DNA from 3 places in the Pseudomonas sp. JDS08PS003 genome. Region 1 is predicted to be linked to each of the others. Evidence: riboswitches for the same ligand, from Rfam matches in the RefSeq annotation. Region 1 holds a riboswitch; each other region holds the start of a gene.
What was found. Region 1 has a riboswitch for cobalamin ahead of cobW (cobalamin biosynthesis protein CobW). Riboswitches for the same ligand answer to the same signal wherever they lie in the genome.
Positions count from the first base shown of each region.

Region 2: linked by a shared signal. The riboswitch ahead of P7C00_RS12265 (TonB-dependent receptor plug domain-containing protein) and the one ahead of cobW (cobalamin biosynthesis protein CobW) in region 1 are both predicted to bind cobalamin.
Region 3: linked by a shared signal. The riboswitch ahead of cobO (cob(I)yrinic acid a,c-diamide adenosyltransferase) and the one ahead of cobW (cobalamin biosynthesis protein CobW) in region 1 are both predicted to bind cobalamin.

Region 1 is NZ_CP120724.1:4,530,235-4,537,012, reverse strand. Features, by position in the region: gene cobM (precorrin-4 C(11)-methyltransferase) at 1-63, opposite strand, end outside; gene P7C00_RS20105 (cobalamin biosynthesis protein) at 146-559, opposite strand; gene P7C00_RS20100 (CbtA family protein) at 556-1,257, opposite strand; gene P7C00_RS20095 (CbtB-domain containing protein) at 1,269-1,457, opposite strand; cobalamin riboswitch at 1,555-1,788, opposite strand; cobalamin riboswitch at 1,862-2,074, shown strand; gene cobW (cobalamin biosynthesis protein CobW) at 2,172-3,242, shown strand; gene cobN (cobaltochelatase subunit CobN) at 3,246-6,778, shown strand, end outside.
Region 2 is NZ_CP120724.1:2,668,516-2,675,293, forward strand. Features, by position in the region: gene P7C00_RS12255 (ABC transporter substrate-binding protein) at 1-463, opposite strand, end outside; gene P7C00_RS12260 ((2Fe-2S) ferredoxin domain-containing protein) at 456-1,208, opposite strand; gene P7C00_RS12265 (TonB-dependent receptor plug domain-containing protein) at 1,220-3,268, opposite strand; cobalamin riboswitch at 3,297-3,500, opposite strand; gene P7C00_RS12270 (arginine N-succinyltransferase) at 3,534-4,607, opposite strand; gene P7C00_RS12275 (arginine N-succinyltransferase) at 4,657-5,673, opposite strand; gene P7C00_RS12280 (APC family permease) at 5,847-6,778, opposite strand, start outside.
Region 3 is NZ_CP120724.1:5,404,872-5,411,649, forward strand. Features, by position in the region: gene P7C00_RS23835 (cobyric acid synthase) at 1-472, opposite strand, end outside; gene cobD (threonine-phosphate decarboxylase CobD) at 469-1,461, opposite strand; gene cbiB (adenosylcobinamide-phosphate synthase CbiB) at 1,454-2,362, opposite strand; gene bluB (5,6-dimethylbenzimidazole synthase) at 2,359-3,009, opposite strand; gene P7C00_RS23855 (cobyrinate a,c-diamide synthase) at 3,002-4,324, opposite strand; gene cobO (cob(I)yrinic acid a,c-diamide adenosyltransferase) at 4,335-4,946, opposite strand; cobalamin riboswitch at 5,026-5,259, opposite strand; gene P7C00_RS23865 (hypothetical protein) at 5,429-6,010, shown strand; gene P7C00_RS23870 (sorbosone dehydrogenase family protein) at 6,081-6,778, shown strand, end outside.

The sequences.
Region 1 (6,778 bases):
CTGGCCCTTGACCGTGATCAGTTCCGGGTCGCCGGGACCGGCACCGATGAAATAGACAGTCATGGCTGTCTCCTGTGAGAAAGGGGCTGGAGCCGTGCTTCAAATGAAGATTGCTCATGATCAAGGCGGGGGATTATCGAGGATTTTACCGGCAAGCGGCCATTGCCAGGGTGGCCTGGGCGTATTTCTGACGAGGGATCAGCAGTTGGGCCGGGCCGGGATGCAGCTGTTCGGCCATGGCCAGGGCAGCACTTTCGGCAACGCCGTAGCAGCCGGTACGTTCAAAGGCGATCTGTGAACGGTGGCTGAGGCGCAGGGCATAAGGTGCCAGTTGCATGCTGCTGAAACAGGTCAGTGGCAGTGCCAGTTGCTCGGCCAACTCCAGCAGACCGGGCTCGGCCTGTTTCAGGTCGATGCTCGCCAGGGCGAAAACCTGCTGCGTATCGATGCGATGGGCTTCCAGCACCTGATCCAGCAGCGCGCGCAGCGTGGTCACCGGGCAGCCTTTCTGGCAGCCCAGGCCGACCACCAGGGTCGACGCTGCGCGCACTTCGATCATGCCGAGTACTGATCCGTGTTCCTGCGCCGGAACAACCAGGCGCTGATCAGCCCGAGGGCCAGCCAGAAGGCGGCGTTGGTCAACTGCGAGGCGATTTTGAATTGTGCCTCCAGCTCTTCCGGGGCCAGCATCGAATGCACTTCCGGTTGTGGCGCGCCGATCACGTGAGGCACGGCGATGATGGCCGCGCCCAGCAGTTTCAGCAGCCAGTTGCCGGCGAACACGATCAGGGCAAGGCCCACGGCGGTGGAAGCGGCAGCGCCGACCCACCACACCTGGCGCTGTACCAGGTCGGCGGCGGCGGTGCCCGGCAACTCCGGTGGCAAGCCCAGGGTCGGCGCCAGGCAGAAGGTCGCATAACCCGCCAGGCCCCAGAGCAGGCCCTGGGAGGTGCGACTGGGCGCCCGCAGGGTGTAGAGCCCGGCCAGCATCAGGGCGAAGCCGACGGCCACCACCAGATTGCCGCCCGTGGTGGACAGCACTCGCTGCCAGCCATCTTCCGGTTCCCAGGCTTCGGCGTCGTGGCTGTGGCCGGCCATGGCGCCTTCGGCGTGTTCATGGACTTCTGCGGCCGGGGCCTTTTCATAGGTTTCCGCCTGCAGAATCAGCGGGGCCACCCAGAAGCTTTGCAGCAGGGTCAGCAGCAAGGCCGCCAGCAACCCGGTGAACCCTGCGGTTTGCGCAATACGCTTGATCATGTCGGCAGGTCTCAGTGGCAAGGGAAAGCAGCGCTGTGACGGGTGTCGTGGGCGGCGTTGTGCACCGCTTCGATATGGGAGAAGCCGGCGAAGTACACCAGGCAGGCGCCCAGCAGCGAAGCGCCGATGGCGGCCACCAGGCGCTGGCTCAGGGTGGAGGTGCTGCTGGTGGAATGGCTGGTGCTGCTGATGATCGACATGGCGCTTCCCTCTGGAGTGTCAGCGGGGAGAGTGGCGCAGGAAAACCCCGCGTGACCGGCACGCAGGGTTTGCAACAGCGCCCGCCCACCGCGGGTTTGTTATGTGTGTGTTGCGGGCCGGTCTCCGGGCTGGCGAGGGGCAGGGGCCGAGTCATGTCGGACCGTGCCGGCAAGTGTCGCCTTCCCATGCCTTGGCACAGTGGATCTGACACTTCGCTCGCTTACCGTTGCGGGGGCAGCACCGGACTGGTCACGGCTTTTGTAGTAAAGCACGTGATTCACCGGTTTCCCGTTTCACCCTGTGAAGGGCACCCGTAACAAGGCGCGTAGGAAATCATGGCCGGGGTAACGTCGTCAATTGCGGACGCCGGCGCATTGCCGATTGACCGTCCCCCGCGCTCTGCGTAGCCTTGCGCCTTCGAGGTTCTTCGACCAGCGGTCGAAGCTAAGAAGGGAACGCGGTCGATGCCGCGGCTGCCCCCGCAACTGTGAAGGGTTTCATTTCTGCAAGGCCACTGCATTCGCGTCCGGAACGCCTGCGGGAAGGCGCAGAAACCGCCAGTCCAATGACTGGCAAGCCCTCAGCCAGGAGACCTGCCTCGATCCCAGATTCTCACTACAACCGGGCGGGGTGATCCGGTGGCGAAATCTCCGCGCGCTCCTGCGCTGCGGCTCTCGTCCCGTTTGCCCGCCACCTTTGCCAAGGGGCATCCGATGAAAACACTGGCCAAACTTCCCGTCACCATCGTCACCGGCTTCCTTGGCTCGGGTAAGACCACCTTGCTGCGGCACATGCTGGACAACGCCCAGGGCCGGCGCATCGCGGTCATCGTCAACGAGTTCGGCGAGCTGGGCATCGATGGCGAGATCCTCAAGCAATGCTCCATCGGCTGCACCGAGGAAGAGGCCAGTGGCCGGGTCTATGAGCTGGCCAACGGCTGCCTGTGCTGCACCGTGCAGGAAGAGTTCTTCCCGGTGATGCGCGAACTGGTGGCGCGCCGCGGCGATCTGGATCACATCCTCATCGAAACCTCCGGCCTGGCCTTGCCCAAGCCCCTGGTCCAGGCCTTCCAGTGGCCGGAAATCCGCAGCGCCTGCACCGTCGATGCAGTGATCACCGTGGTCGACAGCCCGGCCGTGGCCGCTGGCACCTTCGCCGCGTTTCCCGATCAGGTGGACGCCCAGCGCAAGCTCGACCCCAACCTGGACCACGAATCGCCCCTGCATGAGCTGTTCGCCGACCAGCTGTCCAGCGCCGATCTGGTGATCCTCAACAAGACCGACCTGATCAACCCCGAAGACCTGGCCAAGGTGCGCCTGGAAGTGGCCGAAGAGCTGCCGCCAGCAGTCAAAGTCATCGAAGCCAGCAGCGGCCGCCTGCCGCTGGACGTGCTGCTGGGCCTGGGCGCCGGCTCCGAGGAGCACATCGACGGCCGCCACAGCCACCACGATCACCACCACGACGGTGACGACGACCACGACGATCACGATCACGACGCCTTCGATTCCATCTCCATCGAACTGCCCCAGGCCGACGAAAGCCTGCTGCTGGACGCCCTGACCCAACTGGTGGTCAAGCACGGCATCCTGCGGGTCAAGGGTTTTGCCGCGATCCCCAACAAGCCGATGCGTCTGCTGATCCAGGGCGTGGGCACGCGCTTCGACAAGCACTTCGACCGCAAGTGGGGGGCTGACGAAGCCCGCACCACGCGCCTAGTGCTGATCGGCCAGGAACTGGACGCCGCTCAGCTCGAAGCGCAACTGCGCGCCGCCCTCAGCGTGTAACCCATGCACCTGCTCAGGACCCAGCCCGGCGGTTTCGTGTCGGATGACAATATTGCCGACCTTGGACAGACCCCCGCCGAGCTGGTGATCCTGTGCAGCGGCGACTCCAGCCTGGCGCTGCTGGCGGACGCTGCCGAGCAATTGCCCGAGGACTACCCCAGCTTTCGCCTGGCCAACCCGATGCAGGTGCAGAACCATGCGTCGGTGGACCTGTATGTGGACGAAGTGCTGCGCCACGCCAAGGTGATCCTGATTTCCCTGCACGGCGGCATTGGTTACTGGCGTTACGGCGTCGAACGGCTGGTGGAACTGTCCCGACGCGGAGTGCAGTTGATCCTGGTGCCGGGGGACGATCGCCCGGACCCGGAGCTCAGCGACCTGAGCACGGTACCGGCCACCGAGCGTGATCGCCTGTGGCAATACTTGCGTCAGGGCGGCCGCGATAACGCCTTGAACTTCTATCGTTGCCTGGCCAGCGGCCTGCTGGGGCGCGACTACCCCTGGAGCGAACCGCAGACCCTGCCACGCACGGCGATCTATCACCCACACAAAAGCCAGGCCACCCTCAGCGACTGGCAGGCCGATTGGCAGCCCGATCAAGCAGTGGCGGCGCTGCTGTTCTACCGTTCCCACCTGCAGGCGGCCAACACCGGTTTTATCGATCTGTTCTGCCAGCGCCTGCAGGCGGCGGGGCTCAACCCCTTGCCGATGGCCGTGGCCAGCCTCAAGGAAGCCGGTTGCCTGAGCCAGGTGGAAGACTGGCTGGATGCAACCGCGGCCGGGGTGATCCTCAATACCACCGGCTTTGCCCAATCCAGCCCCGAAGCCCCGCACCTGCGGCCGTTCCGGCGCAATATTCCGGTGATCCAGGCCATTTGCGCCCAGGACAACGAACCCGGCTGGCGTGACAGCGAGCAGGGCCTGGGGCCGCGGGACCTGGCCATGCACATTGCCTTGCCGGAACTGGACGGGCGCATCATCAGCCGGCCCATCAGTTTCAAGGACCTGGCCTGGCGCAGCGAGCGCAGCCAGTCGGATGTGGTCTGCTATCGCGGCCAGCCCGAGCGCATGGATTTTGTCGCCGAACTGGCTCGACGCTGGGTCGAGCTGGGACGCCTGGACAATGGCCAGAAGCGCATTGCCCTGGTGCTGGCCAACTACCCGACCCGGGATGGTCGTATTGGCAACGGCGTCGGCTTGGACACCCCGGCCGCCGCGCTGAACATCCTCAAGGCCCTGCACGCCGAAGGCTACCCGCTGCCGGCCGAGTTGCCCGCCAGCGGCAGCGAGCTGATCCGGCAACTGCTGGGCGGGGTCAGCAACGACCTGGACAGCCTCGACCAGCGCCCGTGTCAGCAAAGTCTGGCCCTGGACGACTACGCGGTGATGTTCCAGGCCTTGCCGGAAGCCAATCGTCAGGCCGTGCTAGCGCGCTGGGGCGCACCGCAGCAAGACCCGATGTTCCGCGACGGGCGGATGATGATCGCTGGCCTGCGCTTTGGCCTGACCTTCGTCGGCATCCAGCCGGCCCGGGGTTATCAGGTGGACCCCAGCGCGGTCTATCACGACCCGGATCTGGTGCCGCCCCATGGCTACCTGGCGTTCTACTTCTGGCTGCGCCAGACCTATGGCGCCCATGCGCTGATCCATGTCGGCAAGCACGGCAACCTGGAATGGCTGCCGGGCAAGGGCGTCGGCCTCTCGGAGAGTTGCTGGCCGGATGCGCTGCTGGGCCCGCTGCCGAACATCTACCCGTTTATCGTCAACGATCCGGGGGAGGGCGCCCAGGCCAAGCGCCGCACCCAGGCGGTGATCATCGACCACCTGATGCCGCCCCTGACCCGTGCCGAAACCTACGGCCCGCTGCGTAATCTGGAGCTGCTGGCGGACGAGTACTACGAAGCCCAACTGCTGGATCCACGTCGTGCCCGGGAGCTGCAGCGGGACATCCTGCAACTGGTGCGCGAGACCCACATCGACCGCGAGTTGCAACTGGGCGAGCAGCTCGACAGCGACGCCGATGCGGCGATCTGGCTGCCGCGCCTGGACACTTACCTGTGCGACCTCAAGGAATCGCAGATCCGCGATGGCCTGCATGTGTTCGGCGAATCCCCTGACGGCCGACTGCGCATCGACACCCTGCTGGCCTTGCTGCGCATTCCCCGGGGCGATGGCAAGGGTGCCCACGCCAGCTTGCTGCGAGCTTTGGCCAAGGCCTTCGGCCTGGGCTTCGATCCCCTGGACTGCGCCCTGGCCGAGCCCTGGACCGGGCGCCGTCCGCAGCCGTTGCAACGGCTCAGCGAGGCCTTGTGGCGCACGGCGGGTGACGTGCGCGAACGCCTGGAGCTGTATGCCGCCGCCTTGATCGAAGCCGCGCTCCAGGGCCCGCTGGCGCAGTTGGACGAGGCGGGCTGGGAGCCGGTGCAGGTGATCATCGAGGCGTTGCGCGAGGTGGTCGCCCCGCGCCTGGACGCTTGCGGCCTCGCAGAAATGCGCGGCCTGCTGGACGCCTTGAGCGGCCGCTTCGTTCCCGCCGGCCCCAGCGGTGCGCCGAGCCGTGGCCGTCTGGACGTGCTGCCCACCGGGCGCAATTTCTATTCGGTGGACGTGCGCAACCTGCCCACCACCACCGCCTGGCGCATCGGTTTCCAGTCAGCCAGCCTGATCCTCGAACGCCACCTGCAGGACCACGGCGACCACCTGTTGCAGTTGGGCCTGTCGGTCTGGGGCACCGCCACCATGCGCACCGGCGGCGACGACATTGCCCAGGCCATGGCCCTGATGGGGGTGCGTCCAGTGTGGGCCACCGGCAGCCAGCGGGTCGACGATTTCGAGATCCTGCCCCTGAGCCTGCTGGACCGGCCCCGGGTTGACGTAACCCTGCGGGTGTCCGGGTTCTTCCGTGACGCCTTCGCCAACCTGATCCGCCTGTTCGACGCGGCGGTGCAAGCGGTGGCGGCCCTCGACGAACCCGATGACATGAATCCGCTGGCGGCCAGAGTCCGCGCTGAACGCGCAGCTTTGATTGCCTCCGGTCTGGATCAGGACACCGCCGCGCGTCAGGCCGGCTGGCGGATCTTCGGCGCCAAGCCCGGGGCCTATGGCGCCGGGGTCCAGGGGGCCATCGACGGCCGCCTGTGGCAGAGCCGCGAAGACCTGGCCGAGGTCTACTTGAACTGGGGCGGCTACGCCTATGGCGGCAGCGACGAAGGCACTGCCGCCCGTGAGCAGTTCGCCTCCCGCCTGAGCCAAGTACAGGCGGTGCTGCAGAATCAGGACAACCGCGAGCACGACCTACTGGATTCCAACGACTACTACCAGTTCCAGGGCGGCATGCTGGCGGCGGTGGAAAGCCTCAGCGGCGCCAAGGCCGCCAGCTACCACGGCGACCACAGCCAGCCGGACCTGCCGAAGATCCGCACGCTCAAGGAAGAACTGAACCGGGTGATCCGCTCGCGGGCGGCCAATCCGAAGTGGATCGAAGGGGTCAAGCGCCATGGTTACAAGGGCGCCTTCGAAATGGCCGCGACCCTGGA
Region 2 (6,778 bases), 1.9 Mb from region 1:
GCAACAGCCGGCCCAGGGTCTGCAGGTCGCGGCGTATATGCCCGAAGTAGTCCTCATCATGCCCGGCGCAGGCCGACTCCAGCAGGTAGCTGCCGACGCCGATGGCCCCCAGGCGCTCCCGGGAGCTGAAGTTGTCGGGAAACGCCGAAGCGAAGCCGCCCACCACCAGGTCGGGCTTCAGGCTGTAGAGCACCTCCGCCGACGGGTATTGCCGGGCGATCACCGGCACGCCGTGGTACTGCCCCTGAGCCTGGGCCCGACTGTCGTCGTCCAGGTAGGCGACGCCGATCATCGATGGCCCGGCGCCCAGGGCCAGCAACAGGTCGGCGCTGTGCTGGTTGAGGGCAACGATGCGCCGGGGGGCGTCCTCGACAGTCCAGGTCTTGCCGCAATTGTAATAGCTGGCCGCCAGGGCCGGGCCGGTCGCCAGCCATAGCAGCAGGCCGAGGATTTTCCTAGGCATCCGCCACCCCCGCATAAGGCGAGGGGATCAGCAGATCCTGCACCGGCTCACCTGCCAGCAGATGCCCTTGCACCAGGCGCACGACCTGGCTGTCGTCGCTGACCCGGTACCAGCAGCCATCGGGGTGCACGGTCAGCACCGGCCCCAGGTTGCAGGGGAACTGGCAGGCGGTGCGAGTCAGCAGCACGCCGCCGGGGGTTTCCATGTGCTCAAGGCGCAGCAGTTCACGGCGCAGGGTCTTCCACAGCGCCAGGGCACCGCGGCGCACGCAGCGCGGGCCGGTGCACAGGAACACCTGCCGGGCATGGGGCGGCACCCGGGACCAGTCCGGGTCGCTGGCCACGGCATTGACCTGATCGCAGGGCAGGTGCCGTTCGCGCTGGGCGATGCTGGCACAGGCCAGCGCCGCATCCAGCCCGCGACGGCCCAGGGCCTGGGCGGTGATCCACAGCTGCGGCGCCTGGGGGTGGGCCCGGGCCAGGCGTCCCAGTTCATCGCGCAGCCAGTCCAGGTAGGCGCTGTCGGAACTGGGCTCCAGGTCCACCACCAGCAGCGCCGCGCCGTCCTCGGGCAAGGGTTCCTCCAGGGCGGCCCAGAGGCTGTCGAAGCCGTCCAGGGTGTCGATCACCCGGGTGCCGGCGTCATCGCTGCGCAGCGCCTTCAGCTCCCGGCCAAAGGCCTCGCCCAGGGCGCCGCCGTGCAGGCCGGGGCCGACGAACAGCACCCGTTGATAGTCCTTGTGCATGTCGATGGGCCTCAGAAGCGGTAGGTGTAGCGTACTTCGGTAGTGAAGGGGCGGCCGAGGTTGTCCACCGCCGGCGAGCTGCTGGTCATGCTGGTGGTGTAGTCGCGGTCGAACAGGTTCTCCACCAGCAGGCTCAGGCGATGTTGCTGGGCCCTGTCGAGGTAGCGATAGGCATCGGCGTCGACCACCGAGTAGTGGCCGTAGTCGACCTTCTTCGCGCTGTCGATCTGGCCGATGTAGCGGAGTGCACCACCCACTCCCCACTGACGATCCTCGGACTCGTAGCCCAGTCGCGAGCGGGCGAAGAAGCCGGGGATATTGCTCAGGGTCACGCCGTTGCGCGACTCCAGCAGATTGCGGGTCAGGTCCGCCGAGAGGTTCCATCGCGGGCTGAACTGCCAGCGGCCGTCGACCTCCATGCCGCGCACCTTGATCCGCCCCTCGCCATTGACCCAGTGGATGCCATCGAGGGCGATCAGGTCGTCGATCTTGCGCTGGAAGGCGGTGACGCTGGCGTTGAACTCGCCGGCCAGCAGGCTGCCCTTGTAGTCCAGGCCGAGTTCAGCATTCAGGCTCTTTTCCGGCTTGAGGTTGCGGTTGCCTTGTTCGTAGTCCTCGTTGACGAACAGCTGCTCGGCGTTGGGCAGCTTGAAGGCGCTGCCGTACTGGCCGCGCAGCTGCCAATGGGCATTGAGGTCGTACAGGGAGGTGAGCATGCCCACGGTGGCGCTCTCGCCGCCGCTCATCTTCTCGTGGCGGATGCCCAGGCTCGGATGCCAGTCGGGCAGGGCCGCGAACACCGGCCGCAACTGGGTGTACAGGGCATTGGCCTGGGCCTGGTTATTGTCGATCTTGAGCACATCGTCCTGGCCCTTGAACCACTGGTTGTCGGTGCCGAACACCAGCACATGGCCGCCGTCCAGCTCGGCCTTGCCTTCGGCCTGCAGGCCCCAGTCGGTGAAGCCCCAGTAGTCGTTACGGTTCCTGGTCACCAGACTGCCGTCTTTGAGGCTGTCGATCTTGGTGTAGCGCGTGTCCCAGTCGTTGACATGGCCCTTGATGAAGTAGCTGAAGCGCTCGCTCAGGCGCTGCTCGAAGGTCGCGGTGGCGATCTGCTGGACGCGGTCGTTGGTGGTTTTCTTGTTGTTCACCGGGCGGGCGAAATCCAGGTTGGCATCGCTGTACTGGTAGAACAGTTCCAGGCGCGAATCGTCGGCGAAGCCCTGGATCGCCTTGGCGCCGAAGGTGGTCACTTCATAGGCGCGTTTCTTGTCCCGGGTGCTGGCGCTGTAGGCGCTGTTGCGATAGGGCTGGTAACCATCGGAGACGTTGTGGCTGACATAGGCCAGCAGGCCCAGGTCGCCCAAGCCGTTGCTGAGGATGCGCTCCACCCGGGCATCGCCGCTTTGGCCCATGAAGCTGTCCAGGCCCAGGTTGACCTCGCCGGAGGTGTCGCGGGTCTGGGGGCTGCGGGTGACGATGTTGATCACCCCGGACACCGCCTGGGTACCGAACAGCAGGCTCTGGCCGCCCTTGAGCACCTCGATGCGCTCGATGGCATTGGCCGGCAAGGTGTCCAGGTACAGGCCGCCGTACAGGCGGTTGTTCAGGCGTACGCCGTCCAGCAGGATCAGGGTGTCGTCGTTGCGGCCCCCAAGCAGGGAATAGGTGCCGTAGTCGAAGGGGCCGTTTTTCGGCGCGACGTAGAGGCCGGGCACGTACATCTGCAGGACCCGGGTGATGTCGCTGCTGGGGCCGGCGCGTTCGATCTGCTGGCGATCGATGATCTCCACCTTGCTGCCGTACCTGGCCATCTCGGCCACGGTGGTGGATTCCACCGAAGGCGCGGAAACGAACTGCTGCTCCAGTTGCAAGCCGCCGTCCTCGGCCAGCAGCAGGGGGCTGAACAGGCAGCCCAGCAGGGCGCCGCCCAGGGAGCGGCGCGGTGCACGCCAGTCGCAGGCAGGGTAAGTGTTGAAGGTTGTTGTCATTCTTGGTCTTCTCGAAAGTGTCTTCGGGAAGCACGCAGGAGAAGGTATCGGCCACAGGCACGCGACCATACCGGCCCATGCCCGCCCACCGCAGGATTGCCAAACAGAAGTTCCAGGCCGGTCTCCGGGCTTGCGAGTCTGGCGGCATTCGCCTTCCCATACCTTGGGTACAGTGGCGTGTTGAATGCAGCACTCGCTTACCGTTGCGGGGGCAGCACCGGACTGGCCCTGAAGGGGCGCACCGGTTTCCCGTTTCACCTCGTGCACGGCGGCATGAGGCACCTGAAACTGGGCGGCATATGAACATTCGCCCCGGCGTTCGTCAATCTCGTGGCTACAGGGGCAGGGCGGCGCCAGGCGCGAGGGCGATTCCGGACGGGCCCAGAGGCCGCGCCGGGCAGGCCAACAGTGGCACGGCGCGTACCGAGTCCCCTGGCTGCAGTTGCAGGCGTTTGGCGGTTAGGCGGTCCACTAGCAGGCAGCCCGAAACCAGGCGCCCAGGGGCGGCGGTGATGCGGCAGCTTTCCAGGCGGCGGTTGTGAATCAGCCACACCGGCGCCTGTTCGTCCGGGCGGCCCACCAGCAAGGGCAGGGTCTGGCTTTCACGCACGCTGCGGATCTTCGCCACTTCGGCCTCGATCAGCGGCCCGCCGTCGAAGATATCGATGCAGCCCTGATGGCTGAAGCCTTCGTCGCGCAGGATGTTCACCGCCTGCTCGGTGCTCTGGTGGGCCTGGCCGATGGCCGCCTGGGCCTGTGGGCTGAGCAGGCAGGTGTACAGCGGCTGGCGCGGCATCAGTTCGGCGATGAAGGATTTGCTGCCATGGCTGGACAGGCGATTGGCCTGCTGGAAGTCCATCTTGAAGAAGTGTCGCCCCAGGCTGTCCCAGAACGGTGAGCAGCCCTGGCTGTCGAGCTGGCCACGCAATTCGGCCACCAGCTTGTCGCCGAACAGCGCCGGGTGCTCGGCGACGAACAGCAAGCGTGCAGTGGACAGCAGGCGGCCGGTGTAGCCCTGGCGCTGGTCGCGCCGCAGAAACAGCGAGCACAGCTGGGATTGCCCGGTCATCTCGTTGCACAGGAACAGGGTCGGAACCTGCTTGTCGATACCCAGCCCCGGGGCTCTGCCACGGGTGATGCCGACCCGGTAGTTGTAGCAAGGCTCGCGCAGGCCGATGGCGCCGCTCAGGCCACAAATGCCGATGACTTGCTGGTCGTCGTCCTCCAGCACGAACAGGTAGTCGGCATCGGCCCGTTCCACCTGGCTGGCGAAGGTGCGCTGAGCCCAGCGCAAGCGATGGGCCAGGCGCTCGGGGTCGGTGGAGAGGTTGTTCAACTCGCGACAGCTGCCTTCCAGCAAGGCCAGCACCCCCGGCAGATCGGTAACGCGGATCGGACGGACGATCATCGGTGGACTCCTTGCAGCGGTCCCGGGCAGCGCAGCAACAGCGGGCAACTCATAACGCGATTCCCCGTACCGGTTCGCCCGGTGTCAGTTGCAGGGCCTGGAGCATCGACAGGTCGAGCCCGACCACATCGCCCGGGGCTTCATCCAGGGGCGCGACAATGGCGCGAAATCCTTGCAGTCGGTCATTGCTCAGCAACCAGTGGCGACCGCGGCCGCTCTGGGGGCTGAGGTAGCTGATCGCGACCCGGCTCTGAACGATCGAGCGTAGCTGGTTGTTGCGGGCTTGCAGGGTCGGTCCGGCATCAAACAGGTCCACATACTGGGTAGGCGCAAAACCCTCGTCGACCAGGATGTCGCAGGCTTCTCGCGCATAGGGGTGAATCTGTCCGATGCAGTCCTGGGCCGACTGCGGCAGCATCGGGATGTACAGCGGGTACTGGGGCATGAGTTCGGCCAGAAAGCCCCGGCCCTGCAGGGCGCACAGGCGTTCGGCCTCGATGTAGGGCAGGTCGAAGAAGTGCTGGCCCACCGCCTCCCAGAACGGCGATTCGCCGGCAGCGTTGCTGTAGCCGACGATCTCGCTGATGGTGCTCTCGGCAAAACGCTGGGGGTGAGCGGCCATGAACAGCAGGCGCGCCCGGGACGTCAGCTGCGCCAGGGGCGTGCCCGACAACGCCGGGTCCACATGGAAGCTGCGCAGCAGGGTCTGTTCGCTGAGGTCCTGGCACAGGGACAGGGTCGGCACCCCGTGCTCGATGTTCAGCTCCCTGGAGCTGCTGATGAAGGGCCGGTTGCGCAGGCTGTAGAACGGCGCGGCAAAGCCCGCCGTGGCGAGAATGTCGGAGCAGCCGTGGAGCAGGCCGCTGGCAGGGTCCTCAAGCACCAGAAAGTAGTTCTCCGGGCCCTGGCTGGCCTCGGCCTTGGCGAAGGACGCCAGGGAGTCGAGGATCTTTTCCCGCAGGCAGGTTTCGTCATCCACCAGGGACGTTACGCCCAGCAGGCGTTCGCGGGCCAGGCGCCGCAGTTGGGGCAGATCGAATAACGCCACGGGACGCAAGGCCAGCATGGGTGCACTCCTGTATCAAGGGCCGCTCGCCCCGGGGGCGAACATTGGCCAGACATCACTGTCGGTTACCACGCAGTTCCACGGCCACGGCATCCGGCGGCCTGTCCCCGGGCGGCTCTTGGCGGCTGCCTCGGGGGGAAGCGCGACGCCATCCGGCGCCGCAGGGAAGTCACTTAGGGTTTGAGCGGATCGGGCAGGGCGGCACCGCTGCCCAGCTTGTTCAGCAGGAACAGGTAGACCAGCCCGGCGACTATCCAGATGGCGCCGAGTTTCTGCGCATCCACGCCCATGTTGTACATGATGGCGCTGACGATCACGAAGCCGATCACCGGGCAGATCAGGTGACGCACCACCTGGCCGGATTTCTGCCGGCGCCAGTAGAAATTGATCACCGTGATGTGCAGCAGCATGAAGCCGCTCAGGGCGCCGAAGTTGACCAGTGAGGTCAGGGTGTCCACCGAGTTGATGAACAGGTAGCAGATCAGCAGCGACAGCACCGCCACCAGGTAGATGCTGATGTGCGGGGTGTTGTGTTTCGGGTGGACCTTGGCCAGCACCTTGGGCAGCTTGCCGTCCCGGGCCATGCCGAACAGCAGGCGCGATACCGCGGCTTGCGAGGTGATGGCCACCGCCACTCCCCAGGCCAGCGCCGTGGCCACCCCGGTGAGGGTCGCCAGCCAGCTGCCGGCGGCCAGTTCGGCGATTTCATAGAAGGCGGTGTCGGCGGACTTGAAGCCCATGCCGGCGGCCAGGTCGGTGGCGATCCAGGTCTGTACCACGAAGATCGCCCCCATCACCACCAGGGTGATCAGGGCGGCGCGGCCGACGCTGCGGCCCGGGTCGCCCTTGACCTCTTCGGCCAGGGTCGAGATGGCGTCAAAGCCCAGGAACGACAGCACCGCAATCGATACGCCCTGCATCAGCATGCCGAAGTGGAAATTTTCCGGGCTGTACAGCGGCGCCAGGGTCAATTGGCCGTTGCCGGTGCCACCGTGCAGAGCGTTCCAGGCGTAGAACAGGAAGATCCCCAGGACCACCAGTTGTGCCAGCAGGAACAGGATGTTCATCCGCGCGGTGAAGGTGATACCCCGCAGGTTGACGAAGG
Region 3 (6,778 bases), 870 kb from region 1:
GACAGTCCACCGCTTCGGCAAACCCCATGTTGGCGATATCGCCAGCCCGCAGATTGATCTCGGCCGGAGAGCCGGCCCCCTCCACCATCACCACCTCATAAGCGCCTCGCAGACGCTCATGGGAAGCCAGAACCGCCTGCATGGCGATGGCCTTGTAGTCGTGATAGGCCACGGCATTCATGGTGGTGACGGCCCGGCCGTGAATGATCACCTGGGAACCGGTGTCGCTGTTGGGCTTGAGCAGCACCGGGTTCATATCGGTGTGGGGCGCCAGATTGGCCGCCTGGGCCTGGACCGCCTGGGCCCGTCCGATCTCACCACCATCGGCGGTCACCGCACTGTTGAGCGCCATGTTCTGCGGTTTGAACGGCACCACGCTGACGCCCCGGCGCAACAGCCAGCGACACAGGGCGGTCACTAACGTGCTCTTACCGGCATCCGAGGTGGTGCCCTGTACCATCAGCGTGCTCATGGATAGTCCTTGCGATAAGCCTGCAGCGCCTGTTCCAGGCGCGCCCAATCGGCATCGTCGGCGGGCAGGCCGAAGCGCAGACTGCTGTTGTGGGCAAACAGCCGCAGGAGAATGCCGCGCCGCGCCATGAATTGATAAAGCCGCTCGGCCTCGGCGGTGATCAGCCATTGGAACAGCGCACAGCCGCCTTGGGGCTTGAAGCCATGCTGCTCCAGGACTTCACTCAGACGCTCACTGGCCGCCTCACTGCGCAGACGTTGCCGGGCATGGCCCTCGACATCCCGCAGACAGGCCTGCCCCAGCACCCGGGTAGGCCCGCTGACCGCCCAGGGGCCAACCTGCTCCGCCAACAGCCTGAGCAACCGGCGCTCGGCCAGGACAAAGCCCAGGCGTACTCCGGCCAGCCCGAAGAACTTGCCGAATGAACGCAGGACAATCAGCCCCACCTGATGGGCATGCCGGGCCAGGCTCAGTTGCGGGGTGTTATCCATGAAGGCTTCATCCACCACCAACCAGCCACCGCGCTGGGCCAAGCGGGCGTGCCAATCCAGCAGGCGCTCCGGCGTCAGGCTCAAACCGGTGGGGTTGTTGGGGTTGACCACCACCAGCACATCGAGGCTGTCGAGAAAGAAATCCACTTCCTGCTCCAGTACCTCACGCACCCGATAGCCACTGCGCCGCCAGGCCTCGGCGTGCTCGGCATAACAGGGCGACAGGACCCCAACCTTGCCCGCCCGCCGCAGCCGCGGCAGCAGTTGGATCGCCGCCTGGGAACCGGCCACCGGCAACACCTCACTCGCGCCGTAGTAGGCGCAGGCCGCTTGCTCCAGGCCATCATCGGTTTCTGGCAGGCGCGCCCAGGCACGCAGGGGAATGGGCGGCAGAGGAAATGGCCAGGGCGCCAATCCGCTGGACAGATCCAGCCAGGCCTCTTCGGCGATTCCGTGTTCCTGGGCCGCCTTGCGCAACCTTCCACCGTGCTCAAGCATAGAATTCAGCCCCCAGGCACAGAAACAACAACCACAGCCAGACACCTCGCTGCACCAACTGCCAGCCGCGATCGATGGAGTCGGCACTCGCCGGCTCGCCTTCGCCCAGTTGCGGGCGCTGGTGCAACTCACCGTGATAAATCGCTGCGCCGCCCAACTCGACCCCCAGGGCACCCGCTCCAGCCGCCATCACCGGGCCGGCATTGGGACTGTCCCAGGTCGGGCCCTGGCGCCACCAGCATGTGAGCGCCAGGCGGGTCTTGCCCAGCAAGGCATAGGTCAGGGCCACCAGCCGTGCAGGAATGTAATTGAGCAGGTCGTCGATTCGCGCCGCCGCCCAGCCGAAACGCTCAAAACGCTCGTTGCGATAACCCCACATCGCATCCAGAGTGTTGCTCAGACGATAGAGCACCACCCCTGGCGCACCGGCCACGGCGAACCAGAACAAGGCGGCGAACACGGCATCGCTGCCGTTTTCCAGCACCGATTCAGTGGCTGCCCGCGCCACTTCGGTGGCGTCCAGCTCACGAGTCTCACGGCTCACCAGAAAGCCGACCCGATGCCGGGCTTCATCCAGGTCGTCACTGCGCAAAGCCTGAGCCACCGGCTCGACGTGCTCGCCGAGGCTGCGAAGACCCAGGGCGCAATACAGTGCAACGATCTCCACCAGCCAACCGATGTAGGGCAGCCAGGACAGGGCCGTGGCCAACAGGGTCAAGGGCAGCACCGCCAGTACCCAAGCCGTGACCCCATGGCTGCGCCAGCCTCGGCCGGCGGCGTTGAAACGTTGCTCGATACGATCCGCCACACGGCCAAAGGCCACCAGCGGATGCCAGCGCTTGGGTTCGCCCAGCAGCGCATCCAGCGCCACCCCGGCGACACTCAGCAACGCCACACTCATTGACTCACTCCCCAGTAATTCTCATACAGCAACTCACTCAATGGCCGGGGTTGCGCCCAGCCCTGCAGCGCCAGCATCGGCGCCGGATAGAACTCGGTAACCGGTCCCAGGCACAACACGGCCAAGGGTTTGGCGCCGGCGGGTAATCCCAGCAGGTCGGCCAGGGCCTGGGGCTCGAACAGCGAAACCCAGCCCATGCCCAGGCCTTCGCTGCGGGCCGCCAGCCAAAGGTTCTGAATGGCACAGGACAGCGAGGCCAGGTCCATTTCCGGCAGGGTCCGCCGTCCAAAGACATGCCGCTCGCGCCCATCCATCAACGCCGCCACCAGCACCTCGGCACAGTCATTGATGCCTTCGACCTTGAGCTTCATGAACTCGTCGGAACGCTCCCCCAACGCCTCGGCAGTGCGCACCCGCTCCTCCTCCACCAACTGCTGGATTCGTCCACGCAGTGGTCGATCGCTGATACGGATAAAGCGCCAGGGTTGCATCAACCCGACACTGGGCGCCTGATGCGCCGCTTCCAGCAAACGCTGCAGCAGCTCGGGCGCGACACTGCCACCGGCGAAGTGACGCATGTCCCGGCGTTCGGCAATGGCGCGATAAACCGCCTCACGCTCCGCCGCAGAAAACCCCTGCTCACTCACCTGCCACGCCCTCTGCAGAAGCCGGCACGAACAACGCCGCCACCGCCGCCGGATTGGACGGAAAGTAAAAGTGCACATAGGAGGCAGTCATCCGCCCATCGCGATACACCGCTTCCGCACCACGACCACCATTGGGACTGATGCCACGGGCAATCGGCTCGAGTTGCGTGCTGGTCAGGGAATGATGATAGGTGTGGCCACGCAAGCTGCCCTCCGGCAACTCCACCGCTTGCAAGGCCAGGGCCGCCAGGCGTTTTTGCATCACGGCATCGCCGGGCAGCAACCCCAAGAGATTGGCACGCAGCCCTTCGACGTCGGTCAGGGAGTCCAGCAAATACAGCATGCCACCACACTCCGCGAGCAACGGCTTGCCCGCACCATGGTGAGCACGAATAGCGCCCAGCATCGCGGTGTTTTGCGCCAGTGCCTGATGGTGCAATTCGGGGTAGCCACCGGGCAGGTACAAACTGTCCGCCTCCGGCAACTCGGTGTCATGAATCGGCGAGAAGAAGCTCAACTGCGCGCCCATGGCCCGCAACAGATCCAGGTTGGCGCCATAGGTAAAGGCAAACGCCTCATCCCGCGCTACGGCGATTCGCACACCCGCCAGCAAAGGCTCGCAGGGCTCCGGCGTGGGTGCGGCAAAGCTCACTGCCGGCGGCAGTGCCACTTGGCAACTGCTGGCCAGGGCTGCAGCGGCGGCATCAAGACGCAGGTCCAGATCATTCAGTTCGCTGGCCTGCACCAGCCCCAAATGGCGGCTGGGCAGCTCGATGTCAGTCTCCCGGGACAAGGCTCCATACCAGCGCAGTCCCTCGGTGAGGCTGCCTTCAAGCAACTGCGCGTGACGCAAGGTGCCTACCCGGTTGGCCAGCACCCCAGCGAACGGCAGGTCCGGCTGATAGCGGGCCAGTCCCAGGGCCAGCGCACCAAAGGTCTGGGCCATGGCGGTGCCATCGATCACCCCCAGCACCGGGACTCCGAAATGCCGTGCCAGATCCGCGCTGGAGGGCGTGCCGTCGAACAGCCCCATGACCCCCTCGATCAGAATCAGGTCCGCTTCGCCCGCAGCCTCCCAAAGCAAGCGGCGGCTTTCTTGCTCCCCGACCATCCACATGTCCAGCTGGTACACCGGAGCACCGCTGGCTCGCTCAAGAATCATTGGATCGAGAAAATCCGGACCGCACTTGAATACCCGTACCTTGCGCCCCTGGTTGCGGTGCAAACGGGCCAATGCCGCGGTCACGGTGGTCTTGCCCTGGCCGGAAGCCGGCGCGGCGATCAATACCGCCGGGCAATGACGAACATCGGTCATGAATTCACACTCACAGCTCAACACCTTTCTGCGCCTTGATACCGGCCTGGAACGCATGCTTGATCATGCCCATTTCAGTGACGGTATCCGCCAGCTCGATCATCTCCGGCTTGGCGCCGCGGCCGGTTACCACCACGTGCTGCATGGGGGGACGGGCCTGCAGGTCACTGAGCACCTGATCCAGATCCAGGTAGCCGTGCTTGAGGGCGATGTTCAACTCGTCGAGTACTACCAGGCCAATCTCCGGGTCGTTCAGCAGCTCCCTGGATACCGCCCAGGCCGCTTCGGCCGCAGCAATGTCGCGCTGGCGATCCTGGGTTTCCCAGGTGAAACCCTCACCCATCACGTGAAACCGCACCTGCTCTGGAAAACGCCGGAAGAACAACTCTTCGCCGGTGCTGTTACGGCCCTTGATGAACTGCACCACGCCGCACTGCATACCGTGGCCCATGGACCGCGCCAGCATGCCGAAGGCCGAACTGCTCTTGCCCTTGCCATTGCCGGTCAGCACCAGCAACAAGCCACATTCGTTGGGCGAGTTGGCGATGCGCTCATCGATCACGGCTTTTTTGCGCAACATGCGCGCCAGATGGCGTTCGTCACGATCGGGGGATTCACTCATGGGGCAGCTCTCCGTTGGGGCTGGGGAACGGCGGGCAGGAAAAGAAAGAGACGGCGCTAGCCTGGCATCGCCCACCGTGATGCCGTTGGATGGATCAGGCCGGTCTCCGGGCTCATGAGGGGCATCGCTGCCGGGCTGCGCGCCTTCCCATGTCATCGACACAGTGGCATCTGGCACAGCCTTGACTCATCTACCGTTGCGGGGGCAGCGCCGGAATCGTTGCCGTGTCCATCGCTGGAACAGGCACTGACCGGCTTCCCTGTTTCACTCTGTCGACCACGGGCCACAGAGCACCTGAAACAAGTCGCGAAGGTTAGAGGGTTGGGGGTGGAGCGTCAATTAAAGCCGGCCGTCGCACATCGCACAAAACTGCACTGCATCAACAAACTGGCGCCAATCTTGTGCCACACTCAGAGCAATGATATCAAATAGCCACATTCCGGGACCCAGGTCCTGCCACACAACAATAAGGGGTGAGTTCGATGCAAGGCATGATCATCAGCAATCCAAAGCTGGAATTCCTGCGCCCGATGCTGGAACGCTGGTTCGATTGCATTGACCGCTACAACGCAGTCCGCGGCGATAACGAAACCCCGTACTGGTTCGATGAAAAGGCCAACCTGGGATTACTCTCCGCGGCCGCCTGGATGGCGGAGATGATCAGCCTGGAACACAGCCCCAGCAAGAAGCAGCAGGAGGAAGGTGCTCGCAACGCTCGTACCGACCTGTATCTGGCCACCAAGGACGAACGCGCTTATATCCAGACCACTCAGCGCTGGCCACGGGTCAACAGCCTGCACCTGACCCAGCCATTGCTGGACATTGCCAGTGACGCCAAAAAGATCAGCTATCCCAGCGACCTGAGGCTCGGCTGCCTGTTTGTAGCCCCGCAAAAAGCCCAGCACAGCGCCTCTCCCGAAGAACTTCAGGACATGCTGGACGAGTTGCAAAAGGAGCACTGCTGCGCCGTAGCCTGGTACTTCCCCTACGCCTACCGCAAGCTGCATAACGAAAGCGGCCACTACCATCCGGGTATTGCCGTACTGTTCAAGGAGGCCCGCTGATCAGGCGGAACCATCGACTGGCTATGCTCCTCTATGACTACGACGTTCGTGCACTCATAGGGAAATCAGCATGCTCAAGCTTCAACACACCTTGCTTATCGTTATCGCCGCCGGCCTCACCGCCTGCGGCGAAACCTCCAGCCTGCAAGTCTCAGACGGCACCGGACCGAACCCCAAGCTGCCGGAACCCAATCCCACGCTGATCCCCACGGTCAATATTGCCCCTGCCATCGGCTGGCCCCAAGGCGCAAAACCCACGGCCGCAGCCGGCACCCAGGTTGCCGCCTTCGCCGAAAACCTCGACCACCCACGCTGGCTGTATGTATTGCCCAATGGCGATGTATTGGTAGCTGAAACCAATGCACCACCCAAGCCGGATGACAGTCAGGGCATTCGTGGCTGGATCGCCGGAAAAGTAATGGGCCGAGCCGGCGCAGCCGTCCCCAGCGCCAATCGCATTACCCTGTTGCGGGACCAGGATCACGACGGCGTGGCGGAAACCCGCAGCCTGTTCCTGGAGAACCTCAACTCCCCCTTCGGCATGACCCTGGTGGGCAATGATCTATATGTGGCGGACACCGACAAGCTGCTGCGCTTCCCCTATCAGAACGGTGACACCCACATCAGTGCAGCCCCCACCAAGGTGCTCGACCTCCCCGGCGGCACACTCAACCACCACTGGACCAAGAACGTCATCGCCAGCAAGGACGCAAGCAAGCTTTATGTCACCGTCGGCTCGAACAGTAACGTTGGGGAAAATGGCCTGGA